One region of the Erwinia sp. INIA01 genome, then DNA from elsewhere that is predicted to be linked to it. Evidence: predicted binding sites of a transcription regulator. Region 1 holds the regulator's gene; each other region holds the start of a gene.
What was found. Region 1 encodes PurR, which represses purine synthesis genes. Its sites were predicted from a motif close to CANGCAAACGTTTGCNTG; they were not measured.
Positions count from the first base shown of each region.

Region 2: a site for PurR is predicted at 3,194-3,211, ahead of carA (glutamine-hydrolyzing carbamoyl-phosphate synthase small subunit). Genes of this name have one in related genera too.
Region 3: a site for PurR is predicted at 3,065-3,082, ahead of OMR58_RS12100 (nucleoside-specific channel-forming protein Tsx). Genes of this name have one in related genera too.

Region 1 covers NZ_JAPDNC010000020.1:35,113-39,783, reverse strand. Annotated here, with positions in the region: gene OMR58_RS24320 (Grx4 family monothiol glutaredoxin) at 1-167, opposite strand, end outside; gene OMR58_RS24315 (C40 family peptidase) at 533-1,396, shown strand; gene cydH (cytochrome bd-I oxidase subunit CydH) at 1,462-1,551, opposite strand; gene purR (HTH-type transcriptional repressor PurR) at 1,847-2,872, shown strand; gene punR (DNA-binding transcriptional activator PunR) at 2,896-3,810, opposite strand; gene punC (purine nucleoside transporter PunC) at 3,922-4,671, shown strand, end outside.
Region 2 covers NZ_JAPDNC010000007.1:187,225-191,895, forward strand. Annotated here, with positions in the region: gene carB (carbamoyl-phosphate synthase large subunit) at 1-1,806, opposite strand, end outside; gene carA (glutamine-hydrolyzing carbamoyl-phosphate synthase small subunit) at 1,824-2,972, opposite strand; gene dapB (4-hydroxy-tetrahydrodipicolinate reductase) at 3,439-4,260, opposite strand; gene OMR58_RS14245 (hypothetical protein) at 4,425-4,670, shown strand.
Region 3 covers NZ_JAPDNC010000006.1:22,036-26,706, forward strand. Annotated here, with positions in the region: gene nrdE (class 1b ribonucleoside-diphosphate reductase subunit alpha) at 1-113, opposite strand, end outside; gene nrdI (class Ib ribonucleoside-diphosphate reductase assembly flavoprotein NrdI) at 110-520, opposite strand; gene nrdH (glutaredoxin-like protein NrdH) at 525-767, opposite strand; gene OMR58_RS12090 (DUF883 family protein) at 1,035-1,358, opposite strand; gene OMR58_RS12095 (DUF2002 family protein) at 1,508-1,843, shown strand; gene OMR58_RS12100 (nucleoside-specific channel-forming protein Tsx) at 1,922-2,788, opposite strand; gene OMR58_RS12105 (DUF4056 domain-containing protein) at 3,202-4,266, opposite strand; gene OMR58_RS12110 (BamA/TamA family outer membrane protein) at 4,359-4,671, opposite strand, start outside.

The sequences.
Region 1 (4,671 bases):
TCCGGGTTCTGCAGGATATCAACGTAGGCAAAACGTTCGCCGCAGGCAGAAAGAGCCTGAACGGCCTGTGCGGAGAATCCGCAGCTTGGCAGCTTTGGAGAACCTTTCATATACAGCAGGATTGGGTTTTCTGCGATCTGGCGCTGAATTTTTTCAACAGTACTCATAAATGACTTCCTCAGTACGATACTTCGTGTTTAGTTATTGTAGCGATTCTGCTCCGCCGTTGAAAACGACATTTTATGCAGCCCTGATGAACAGAACGCAACAAAATGCAAAATTATGAAAACAAAATAACATTTTCCTATCATCGTTGCAGCGTTTCTCGATGTTGGATTACTTTTTTTTGTTGAGTTAAGCAGCTGATTGCGTTCAATAATTCACCATTTACTTAATCTGTCTTATTGAAACAAAAAACACCTTACCTTTTGTTAAGAAGTTAGATTAGAATTGCCCTAACCCCTGCAAATTGCAGAATTCTTTTTCGATTGCCATGCAGTCATTACACTGAGTTTAACTGTTAATGGGAACGTTGCGTTTAATCATCACGCTTAGCATGCTGGCCTTTGCCCAGCTGTTCTTTAATATGGCGCATGCATCGCCTCATGCTCCCGTTAACGCAAATCAGCATAAAGTTGACCACAACTCTGCGCGTGAGGATGAACGCCGCAAGCGTCGGCCGGTTAAAGCGGCTGCCACGAAAAAAGTCAAAGAACCCCTCATTAAAAAAACCAAAGAGCCTGCGCTTAAGAAAACCAAAGTTTCTGCTACCCAGAAGGCAAAGCTGAAAAAGAGCCAGGAAGCGACGGCCTCACGCGAAGTAAAAACCACCCACATCGGTAAGATGGAGAAAAAACGCTACGGCCGCGAGCGTCTCGCCTCTTTACAGACCAAAAAAGGCAAGAAAGGCCCGCTGCGTGCTATCGAGCGCGATGAGGCTGAATCCCCTGAATCACCGCTGAAGTTGAGCAAAGCGCACCGCGCGCGCTATCAGAAAGCGCGTGAAACGGCGATGAACAAACTGATGGGCCAGTTGGGTAAACCCTACCAGTGGGGAGGCGCATCACCGTCAACCGGTTTCGACTGTAGCGGACTGGTGTGGTATGCCTATAAGGACCTGGTGAAGTTTAAGATCCCGCGTACGGCAAATGAGATGTATCACCTGCGCGATGCTGCGCCGATCAAACGCGATAAACTGGAGAAAGGCGACCTGGTGTTCTTCCGCATCAACGGACGCGGTACCGCCGATCACGTTGGCGTATATCTTGGTGGTGGAAAATTCATTCAGTCACCGAGAACCGGCAAAGACATTCAGGTAAGCGCGCTGGGCGATGATTACTGGCAGGAGCACTATATTGGTGCCCGTCGAATGATGACGCCAAAAACAATTCGCTGATTGCGCAACGCGGTAAGCGATTGCTGAATTGCTAATCGGGAGGAGCCATGCTCCTCCCGATTTTTTTAGTGCAGAATAGCCGTAAAGCTAAATGCAATAATCATCAGTAGCGCACCCACCGTGGTCAGCAGTGAGAATTTCAGATCGGTACTCATCGTCTCTCCTTAATAACCCTGCAAAATGTATGCACAAAGATTTTCCCACAGTTCCCCGTAAAAATCTCGTTTTCTCTGCGCAGCCTTGTTAGAATTCCTCTTTTCCGTTGCGCAACAGTAGCGGATAACGGTTTTTGCCAGCTCTGCAGTCACTCTACGGACGATTTTTTCCCCTTTCCGACCCGTTGCGACAGCATCCAAACCACTTTGGTCTGGTGGGAAAAGGCTGCACCCAGGCAAACGTTTAACCAACCTGTTATCAAATAGTTACGATAACACCAGGAGCATAAGTTTAATGGCAACAATTAAGGATGTGGCAAAGCGAGCCGGGGTGTCTACAACCACGGTTTCCCACGTAATTAATAAAACGCGCTTTGTAGCCGAAGAGACCCGTGAAGCGGTGTGGGCAGCAATTAAGGAATTGCACTATTCCCCCAGCGCCGTGGCACGCAGTCTGAAGGTCAACCACACCAAAACCATCGGCCTGCTCGCCACCTCCAGCGAAGCGCCCTATTTTGCCGAAATTATTGAAGCCGTGGAAAACCGCTGCTTTGCCAAAGGCTATACCCTGATCCTTGGGAATGCACATAACGACCTGAACAAACAGCAGGCTTATCTGTCGATGATGGCGCAGAAGCGCGTCGACGGGCTGCTGGTGATGTGCTCTGAGTACCCGGATTCATTAATCTCGATGCTGGAAGACCACCGCAATATCCCGATGGTGGTCATGGACTGGGGTGAATCGCGCGGAGATTTCACCGATACCGTGCTGGATAACGCCTTTGAAGGCGGCTATCTGGCCGGGCGTTATCTGATTGAGCGTGGGCATCGTGATATCGGTGCCATCCCGGGACAGCTGGAGCGTAACACCGGCGGCGGTCGCCATGCGGGGTTCCTCAAGGCGCTGAACGAAGCCGGGATTACACTGCGTGAAGAGTGGCTGGTTCAGGGCGACTTTGAACCTGAATCCGGCTATCGGGCCATGCAGCAGATTCTGGGGCAGAAACAGCGCCCGACCGCCATCTTCTGCGGCGGCGACGTCATGGCGATGGGTGCAATTTGCGCCGCGGACGAGATGGGCCTGCGCGTTCCACAGGATATTTCAGTGATCGGCTATGATAACGTGCGCAACGCACGCTATTTCACACCGGCGCTGACCACGGTGCACCAGCCGAAAGAGCGGCTGGGAGAAACCGCGTTCGATATGCTGCTCGATCGCATCACCAGCAAGCGTGAAGAACCGCAGACCATTGAAGTTCATCCGTCACTGATTGAACGCCGCTCCGTGGCCGATGGTCCGTTCCGCGACTATCGCCGCTAATCCCTTGCTCGTTTACCGTTCGCTCAGGCGGACGGTTCACTCAGCCATTCAGCATTCAGCGTATCGCTGTCGCCAACATAATCCAGCAGCCAGCGCAGCGCCGGTGATGCACTCTGTTCCGACCAACTCAAGCAGCATGGGCTGATCGGGAACGGGTTTGCCAGCGTCAGTTCCGCAATTCCCCCTTCAGCAATCCAACCCTGGGCAAAGTGCCCCGGGATCATGCCGACGCACAGTCCGGCGCGCAGGCAGTCTAACGCGCTGTCCCAGTCCGGGACCACCAGCCGCCGCTGATTATCCAGCGTCCAGGTGTTACGCTTCGGCAACGCGCGCGAGGTGTCCTCCAGCGTCAGAGATGGCCATTCCCGCAGCAGATCGTCGCTAAGCGGTCCCGTCTGTTGCAATAAGGGATGATCCGCCTGCACGACACAGCGCCAGTTAAGGCTGCCCATATCGCGAAAGGCGAAGCGCCCGCCCACCGGCACCGCCTGCGTAGCCCCGATAGCCGCATCAACGCGGCCATCCGCCAGCGCATCCCATACGCCGTTAAACACTTCGGGGAAGATATGCAGTTCCATATCGGGGAAGTGACGGTAGAAATCGACGATAAGCTGACGGGTACGCTGCGGCCTGACGATGCGGTCAACGGCGATATTAATCTGACCGCGCCAGCCGTTAGCCACCTGCTGACAGCGGCGTCGTGTGGCAAGCATTTTTTTGATAACAAAACGCCCTTCTTCGCTGAACACCCGTCCCGCTTCTGTCAGTACCACATCGCGATGGCGGCGCTCAAACAGGCTGACGGCCAGCCACTGCTCCAGCTGGCGTACGGTATAGCTCACCGCAGAAGGCACGCGGTGAAGCTCAGCCGCTGCGGCGGTAAAACTGCCGGTTCTGGCAACGGCTTCAATCACTTCCAGAGAATGTTCTGACCACATCGCTTTGCCTGCAAATTTTTTCAACGGAACTGACGAATATTAGCGTTTCACAAGCGTAAGTGCATCCCTTTACACTCCCTGCGATAAAAAACTGCCCTGTACGAGTAAAATATGCCTTCAAAATTCTTTATCGTTTATCTGGCCATGCTGAGCATGCTGGGTTTCCTTGCTACCGATATGTACCTGCCCGCTTTTGGTGAGATGCAGCAGGATCTTGCCACCGGTTCTGGCGTTATCAGCGCCAGCCTGAGCATCTTCCTTGCCGGCTTTGCCTGCGCACAGCTGATTTGGGGATCACTGTCCGACCGCCTTGGCCGCAAGCCCGTGCTGCTGGTGGGGCTGGGAATGTTCGCCATCGGCTGTGCTGCCATGATGTGGGTGCATTCCGCCCCATGGCTGCTGTTTTTCCGTTTCATGCAGGCTGTGGGTGTGTGTGCCGCCGCCGTAAGCTGGCAGGCCCTGGTTGTCGATCGCTACAGCGCCGAGCAGGCAAAACGCGTATTCGCCACCATTATGCCGCTGGTTGCGCTTTCACCGGCGCTGGCACCGCTGATGGGGGCCTGGCTGCTGGAGCATTTTTCCTGGCGGGCAATCTTTGTTGCGCTGCTGTTGATTAGCGTGATCTTGCTGATCCCCACACTGCGCCTGTCCGGCCGTGCATCCGCAGAGAAAGCGGCAGCTAAGGGCCCGGCACCTGGTTTCCTGACGCTGTTGAAATCCCCGGTATACAGCGGTAACGTGCTGGTGTTTGCCGCCTGTTCCGCCAGCTTCTTTGCCTGGCTGACCGGCTCACCGTTTATCCTCGGTAATCTGGGCCTGTCTCCTGCCGATATCGGTCTGAGCTATGTGCCGCAGACTATT
Region 2 (4,671 bases), on a different contig from region 1:
GTTACAGTTCACCATGATGGTTTCGAAACCGTCTTCGCGCAGCGCCAGCGAGGCATGAACGCAGCAGTAGTCGAATTCGATACCCTGGCCGATACGGTTTGGACCGCCGCCCAGCACCATGATTTTGTCGCGATCCTGATTCGGGTTCGCTTCGCACTCTTCTTCATAGGTGGAGTACATGTAGGCGGTGTCGGTCGAGAATTCGGCCGCACAGGTATCCACACGTTTGTACACCGGGTGCAGGTTGTGCTGCTCGCGCAGTTTACGAATTTCTGATTCGGTCACACCGGCAACCGCTGCCAGGCGCGCATCGGCAAAGCCTTTACGCTTCAGGGTGCGCAGGAAGTCATAGGTCAGGCCGTTCAGACCGACTTTCGCTACCTGCTGCTCCAGCTGAACCAGCTCTTCAATCTGCACCAGGAACCAGCGATCCACGTTGGTCAGCGCGAAGACATCTTCCACGGTCATTCCGGCACGGAAGGCGTCGGCGATGTACCAGATGCGGTCTGAACCGGCATCTTTCAGCTCGCGGCGAATGATGGTCAGCGCTTCAGCATCGTTAAGGTCAACTTTCGGGTCGAAGCCGTTCGCGCCCACTTCCAGACCGCGCAGCGCTTTCTGCATGGATTCCTGCAGCGTGCGGCCAATCGCCATCACTTCACCCACGGATTTCATCTGGGTGGTCAGACGGTCGTTAGCACCGGCAAATTTCTCGAAGTTGAAGCGTGGGATCTTGGTCACCACGTAGTCGATGGACGGTTCGAACGATGCCGGGGTCAGGCCGCCGGTGATATCGTTGGTCAGTTCATCGAGGGTGAAGCCCACCGCCAGCTTGGCGGCGATTTTAGCAATCGGGAAGCCGGTCGCTTTCGATGCCAGCGCGGAAGAGCGTGATACGCGCGGGTTCATTTCGATAACGATCAGGCGGCCGTTTTCCGGGTTAACGGAGAACTGCACGTTGGAGCCACCGGTTTCCACGCCGATTTCACGCAGCACCGCCAGCGAGGCGTTACGCATGATCTGGTACTCTTTGTCGGTCAGCGTCTGTGCTGGCGCAACGGTAATCGAGTCACCGGTGTGGATGCCCATGGCATCGAAGTTTTCAATCGAGCAGACGATGATGCAGTTGTCGTTTTTATCACGCACCACTTCCATCTCGTACTCTTTCCAGCCAATCAGCGACTCATCAATCAGCAGCTCGTTGGTTGGCGACAGATCCAGACCGCGTTCGCAGATCTCTTCGAACTCTTCGCGGTTGTAGGCGATACCGCCGCCGGTGCCGCCCATGGTGAAGGAAGGACGAATGATGCACGGGAAGCCCACGTCGGCGGCAACCGCCAGCGCTTCTTCCATATTATGTGCGATACCGGAACGCGCGGTGTCCAGGCCGATGCTTTTCATCGCCACGTCGAAGCGGCGACGATCTTCAGCTTTATCAATCGCATCAGCGGTGGCACCAATCATGGTCACACCGAACTCTTCCAGCACACCACGGCGCTCCAGCTCCAGCGCACAGTTCAGCGCAGTCTGGCCGCCCATGGTTGGCAGCACGGCATCCGGGCGCTCTTTTTCAATGATTTTACGCACCACTTCCCAGTTAATCGGCTCGATGTAGGTCGCATCGGCCATATCCGGGTCGGTCATAATGGTCGCCGGGTTAGAGTTCACCAGAATGACGCGGTAGCCCTCTTCACGCAGCGCCTTACACGCCTGCGCACCGGAATAGTCAAACTCACAGGCCTGACCGATAACGATAGGACCTGCGCCAATGATCAGGATACTTTTTATGTCTGTACGTTTTGGCATTGCTCTCTCTCCTGACCTTATTTCGCGCTGGAACGGTAAGCTTCAATCAGTTCGATAAAGTGATCGAACAGGGGGGCTGCATCGTGCGGGCCCGGGCTGGCTTCAGGGTGACCCTGGAAGCTGAAAGCCGCTTTATCCGTGCGGTGAATACCCTGGACCGTGTGGTCAAACAGTGAGGTATGCGTCACGCGCAGATTCGCAGGCAGGTTGCTGTCATCAACGGCAAAGCCGTGGTTCTGGGCGGTAATCATCACGGTGTTCTTATCGTGATCTTTCACCGGGTGGTTGCCGCCGTGGTGACCGAGTTTCATCTTCACGGTTTTTGCACCGCTGGCCAGCGCCAGCAGCTGGTGACCGAGGCAGATGCCAAATACCGGAATATCGGTTTCCAGGAAACGCTTAATTGCGCTGATGGCGTAGTCGCACGGCTCCGGGTCACCAGGGCCGTTGGAGAGGAAAATACCGTCCGGGTTCAGCTTTAATACGTCTTCAGCCGGAGTCTGTGCAGGCACCACGGTCAGGCGGCAGCCGCGATCCACCAGCATACGCAGAATATTGCGCTTCACGCCGTAATCGTAGGCCACTACGTGGAACGGCAGTTCGCCTTCCGCTTTCGCCGCAGGCAGGTCGCCTTCCAGCGTCCAGCTACCCTGCAGCCAGCTGTAGGCTTCCGGGGTGGTCACTTCTTTCGCCAGGTCCATGCCTTTCAGGCCAGGGAAGGCTTTAGCCTTTTCCAGCGCCACGGCAGCGTCCAGTGCATCTCCGGCAATAATGCAGCCGTTCTGCGCCCCTTTTTCGCGCAGCAGACGAGTCAGCTTACGCGTATCGATATCGGCAATAGCGACAATGTTGTTGCGGACCAGATAGTCGGTCAGCCCTTCTTCATTGCGATAGTTGCTGGCAATCAGCGGTAAGTCACGGATCACCAGACCCTGTGCATGTACCTGAGTAGATTCTGCGTCAGCTGAGTTGGTGCCGACATTGCCGATATGGGGATAAGTAAGAGTAACGATTTGGCGGGAATAGGAAGGATCAGTGAGGATTTCTTGATAACCGGTCATTGAAGTGTTGAAAACAACTTCTCCCACTGCCGATCCGGTTGCCCCGATGGCCCGACCGTGGAATTGGGTTCCGTCTTCCAGAACCAAGAGCGCTGACTTAATCAAAACATCCTCCAGGGAATAAACAGTCACAATATCTGCATATTAATTCAGAAATAGAGCCGAATCAATGCAAAAACTGCCTGACTGCTCAGTTTTTGGCAAATTGCGCGCATTCTAATGATCGCCCTCGCGAATGTCTACCCTGCGAGGCACTTTTTCTTCACTTTTTAACTCACTGGTTGGTTTATAAGAAGATTAACGCTGAAAACACCACATATCCTGGCAATAAAATCGGTTGCCTGCCAGTGAATGCATAAAAATGGATGCGGGAACGTGAAAAAGTGGACCAAATGGTCAAAAATCTTATAAAAAGGAGGATGAATGATAGGTAAAGTTAGTTTTATAAGACCTACAGACTATAAATTACAAAAAGATGTCATTTTTAAAAAATAAAAAGGGCAATAAAATTATTGCCCAGCCAATCATAAACTTATGATTGAAATAACCACATCACGATGGTTTACAACACTTATAAATCATCAAGATTAAGCACACTTCTCATGTCAAAAAGACCTGATTTATGCGCACCCAACCATAATCCTGCCTTAACCGCGCCATTAGCAAAGGTCATGCGGCTGGAAGCCTTGTGGGTAATCTCTACGCGCTCGCCGATATCTGCAAACATTGCGGTATGCTCTCCGACGATATCGCCTGCACGGACGGTGGCAAAACCGATGGTTTGCGCCTTACGTTCCCCGGTGATCCCTTCACGGGCATAAACCGCGTGCTCATTCAGATCCCAGTCCATGGCATCGGCAATCGCCTCACCCATCGCCAGCGCCGTACCGGAAGGAGCATCGACTTTATGACGGTGATGCGCTTCTACAATTTCGATATCCGCGTACTCACCCATGACTTTGGCCGCTTTTTCCAGCAGCTTGAGCACCAGATTCACACCGACGCTGAAGTTGGCGGCAAACACGATACCGATATCTTCCGCAGCGGCTTTGATTGCGGCTTTCCCGGCGTCATCGAAACCGGTAGTACCAATTACCATCGCTTTTTTATGCTGGCGGCAAAATTCCAGATAGTTCAGCGTCGCTTCCGGGCGGGTGAAGTCGATCAATACGTCGAAGTCGTTGACCACCGCATCCAGGCTGTCGCTAATCTTCACGCCCTGTAAGCCACAACCCGCCAGTTCACCGGCATCGCTGCCAACCAGAGAAGAACCGGCACGCACTAGGGCGGCACCCAGACGTGCACCTTCAGCCTGAACAGCAGCCTGAATCAGCTGACGCCCCATACGCCCTGCGGCTCCCACAACGGCGATACGGATTTCTGCGTTACTCATAATTATTCATTCCTGACAGATTTCTATGCATGCAAAGCGCATACAGATTAACCACGCGTTAACCTCTGCGCCACAATTAAAACCACATAATTAGAATTTTACGCCAGCTGGCGCAGATTATCAGTAAAACAGATTTATGGTGGATCGGGGAGAGGTTGTCACTGATGGATTTGGGTTGGGGAGAAGGCTGGATCATGGCGTGGCTGATGTTTTTTCCGCTGATGGCTTTGGGTTGGGGAGAAGGTTGGATTATGACGTGGCTGATGTTTTTGCCGCTGATGACTTTGGGTTGGGGGGACAGCCTCTGCGGCTTCCGGGCGGTCCTCGCGCCGCTGCGCGGTACCTTCGTCTACGGCATCCGGCCTGTCAGACCGGTGAAGATGGTGCATCCCTGCACCAGCTTCACCTGAC
Region 3 (4,671 bases), on a different contig from region 1:
TACTGACGCGTGGCTTCGCGATCTTTTTCGAACTGGATGTTGCCTGCGGCATCATACAGATTCAGCATCGCATTGAGCGCGTGATAATCAGGTGCGGCCGCTGCGGCCTCTATGAGGGTGCTGTCTGTCGCTGCCAAAATTCGGTTACTCCCTTGTAAACGTTAGCGATATCGTCTGCGGTGCCCATCAATTCAAAGCGATAGAGGTACGGCACCTGACATTTACGCGCAATAATATCGCCAGCAAGGCAGTAGGCCTCACCGAAGTTCCGGTTTCCGGCGGCAATCACACCGCGGATAAGCTGACGATTATTGGTATCATTAAGAAATTGAATCACCTGCTTAGGTACCGCGCCATGACTGGTGCCCCCGCCGTAGCTGGGCACTATCAGAATGTAGGGCTGGTCGACCTGCAGGCGCTGAGCGCTGTCTAACGGAATGCGTCGCGCCGGCAGGTTTAAGCGGGTGATAAATCGATGGGTGTTTTCCGACTGGCTGGAAAAATATACCAGCGTAGTCATCGCCTTAACCCCGGACGGCTGCCAAATGGCTCAGTGCCTGAATTTTATCCGGGCGGAAGCCGCTCCAGTGATCCTGTTCGGCCATCACGACCGGGACCTGGCGATAACCAAGAGATTTAAGAGTTTCTACGTGAGCAGGTTCGCTATCGAGGTTGATCAGCTGATAGTCGATCCCTTTCTTATCCATCGCATTTTTTGTCGCGTTGCACTGGACACAATTATTTTTAGTGTAAATAATAATGCGCATGATTCGTATTCACCTTACGGGCTGGTTAACTGAGTATCTGGCGCGGAAATTACTGCCCGACTCGCGCCGCCACTGCCACGCCATGTTGCGTGGTCTTGATGAAGTGAATACTAGATATAGTGGCCTTAAAAAGCAACCACACAAGATATAGGAAAAGCGTATTTATTTAGTCAACATGCTCACAAGCCTTACGCCACAAGGTTTTGTGCAGATAAAAAAAATGCCCACACTGTGATCTGTGAGCATTTGTTCAAAAAGTAAACGGTACTAACGGCGGGTTGTGCTAGTGGTGATTAATGCGCCGATCAGCACGCCGAGAGCGGTACCGATCCCCACGCCGTGCCAGGGTTTATCACGCACGTAAGTGTCAACCTGAGCACCTGCATCTCTCGCTGCCTGAGTCACCCGATTATGCCCCTGTAGTTTGGCACGAGTCTCTTTTAGCAGTGTTTCAGCACGGCTTTTGGCACCTTCCACGTCATCCTTAGCTTTACTGCCGTAGGATTTCAGCAGGTCATCAAGCGTATCTGCCAGCAGTGATACATCTTCACTCAGGTCAATATCGTTATTTTTCGCTGTCCGGTTGAACATTTTCGCTCCCTAATTCTGAAATGTACTATTAAGTATAGGACAGGCTAAAAATCCGTAACGCTGAAAACCTGCGTTTTGGATTATTCCGAAAGCACTGACTATGTGGCCTGAGGTAAGGTTGCGGGGTTTGCAGACACAGAGGAAAAAGCATGTATTTACGACCTGATGAGGTAGCTCGCGTACTGGAAAAGGCGGGATTTGAGATGGATACGGTCACTGCCAAAAGCTACGGTTACAGTCGGGGTGAAAACTACGTCTATGTTAATCGTGAGGCGCGTTTAGGTCGTACGGCGCTGGTTATCCATCCGACACTGAAAGAGAAAAGCCAGGCGATTGCGGTACCGGCATCGGATATAAAAACCTGCGAACATTACGTCCGCTTTCCCATGTATCTGGTGGGCGACACAAACGATCACTACGGGATTCCCTACGGATTCAGCTCGCGCGCCGCGCTGGAGCGCTATCTGGAACGGATGTTTGACTGATTTCCCCGCCGGATGCTGAAATCGCGCAAAAAAATGCGCCCGCAGGCGCATTAGGAATTCAGTACGTTTTTGCCACAATCAGAAGTTATAACCCACAACCAGGTAGTAGCCAAAGCCGTTGGATTTGACGTGGAACGGACCGTTGCCGAAGTTCAGCTCGGTGCCATCGTTCCACTGGCCGCCGTTGTGGAAGTAACGCGCCACGAACGAGTAGTGCCAGTGATCGTAACCCAGTGACAGAATGTGGCTGGAGGCGATGGAGTTGCTGGTACGCGCAGGCGCAGAGTTATCGCCCAGATCGGAGCCCCAGTCAAAGTTGGTGAAACCGATATAGCTCAGGTTACCGCCCCACAGACTGGTGATCGGCACAAAGTATTTCACCTTGAAGCGATAGCCATCCCACTCATTTTCGTTCGCGGCACCGTAGTTCGCCCACTGATATTTTGCGTAAACGTTCAGTGACAGGCCAACATCTGAATGCGTATCGATATCGGTACCCAGACCCATATACCAGGTGTTCTGGCGGTTTGCGCGGTTGTCGCCCATATCGTAGATATAGTTGTTAGCGAAATACCACTCTTTAAACGGACCAAAGCCCAGATTAACGCCGGTCAGCTTATCGATAGAGAAGCGTGGCTCAATTTCCATAAAGAATGGAGAACCGTTATCCCAGGCACCTTTATCGTTGCCGTTGCCCACGCCGAAGAATTTAGGCACATCGATATAGCCGTAGAAATCAAACCAGTCTTTTTTCGCGAAGGCTTCATATTCCAGGTAAACATCGTTGTTCAGCTGCGGTCCGAAACGGGTGTGGTAGCTTCCAACAACGTTAACACTCTGGTGCCACCAGTCGGAAACGTATTCAGGGCTGCTCGAATCAGCGAAAGAGACGTTGGTATAAGACAACGCTGCCAGTGCACCAGCCATCATAATTTTATATTTCATTATATTACCACATGCTCAGAGACCATCCTCCGCAGCCAGCGCGAGGGTCAGGTTGGGTTAGTAAAGCCTTCAAAACGGGTACCGCCGCAATTGACGAAAATCCCCATCAGTAATGTTGCGGCAGTGTGCCGTTATCCGGCCATTAGGAAATAGAGATTGCTCACACTTGTCAAATTCTGTTTCATTTCAAGTCAGCTAAAGTGTGATGAATGTCACACAAATGTGTGTGGGATTAGGGAACTTTACGTTTTAGTGCCAGTTAGCTCATTAAATCAGCAGTTAAACGTTTGCCTGTGGCGAGTTTTAGAAAAGGGGATCGCCGGTAGAAAAAAAGGCTGATGTGCTGAGGTTAAAAATTGAAATGAAATATAACTTTTGATTATGGCTTTTCGGCGTGAAAGGTGGTTTTTTGCTCAATTGCAGCGGTAATGTAAATTGGCCAAATGCTGTAAATCGGCTTTTTTTGCCTCCCTGGCCAGTGCGGGGAAATCAGAAAACAGGTAGCGTGAAACCGGTGCAGGCAGGCGAGCCATTGAGCGCCCGGGGCGTATTTCAAGGCGGCCAAAGTGGGAAAGCTCAACGCCGTTAAAGCGGTCGGGCAACGTCAGCCAGAGCGGAGGAACACTTTCCGGTGCACGTGACGGCAGCCGCCGTTCGCTAACGTCATAATTACGGTAGCGCAGCAGAAATTTATCCGGCAGGCGACAGGCACTGTTCCACCAGAGACGATCGAGCATATCGAAGTGAAAGCGCGTTGCGGCGGGAGGCTCTGCCTCAAGCTGTTCCAGCGCCTGCGGGATCATCGTGCGCATGGCGTACTGATAGCGAGACAGTGATGCGCCACCTCCCGCATTGAGTAAATCGATCGCCACGCGGGCACCGAGCTGATTGGAATAGAGGTCTTCCGGAGAAAAAGCGGAAACGCCTTCGGAAAATCCCTTCACTGATTCAAATCCATACCACTGTGCCACCTCGTGCCATGCGGCAAGTTCAAATGCCAGATGCGCTGCCAGGAATACTGCCAGCCTGTAACGCTCAGTGGCACTGGCCGGTGGGGGATAGGAAAACAGCTGGATTTCGCGCTCACCTAACTCATCGCCCAGTTTCAGCGTTGTTGCCTGGCCTATCCGGGGCCAGATATGGCTGAACAGCCATATCGTGTTATCAGCACTGTCGCGCAGATGGGCCAGATCGATGAAGCCGCCCCGCCGCGTGTAGACGAGGCCGTTATGTTCGCTGTTCAGGCCACTCAGCGTGCTTAACATGTCCATTACACCCGGATTGAAGTGGTGCTTGCCGGTGTCTGTCGGGGCAACCACGTTATCGACCTGATACCACGGCACCGGCATGCCAAAAAGTTTCACTTTAAGGCTATAGCCGAAAGCACAGCATGGCCTCAGGCCGTCCGGCTGCGGCAGTGGGCGCGTCAACAACCAAACCTGCGGTGACTGACCTGCCGGAAGGCTGAGATCGGCCATGGGAATTATCGGATCATCAGGTTGCTGAGCCTGGCCGTCGGCGAAAAAAATGAATGGCAACAGTAGCAGTAACAGGCCGATAAAGCGGAAGATCAAAACGCCTCCCCGACCTGGAAGTAAAAACCTGAACTGTGTTGGCCAAGGCCATAATCAAGGCGGATGTTCATATTTTTCTTAAACTCAAAGCGGTATCCGGCCCCGACAGACGGCAGCCAGTGCCCGTCAAGAACTTCACTCGGTTTGTCCGACATACTACCGGCACCCAGCCATGCCACAACGCCGTGACGCCAGCTGAGTTTTTTGCGCCATTCCAGCTGGCTGGTCAGCATATTACGATTACGATATCGCCCTTCGTAGTAGCCGCGCAGATGATGACTGTCCCCCAGCAGCGACTGCATCGTCCAG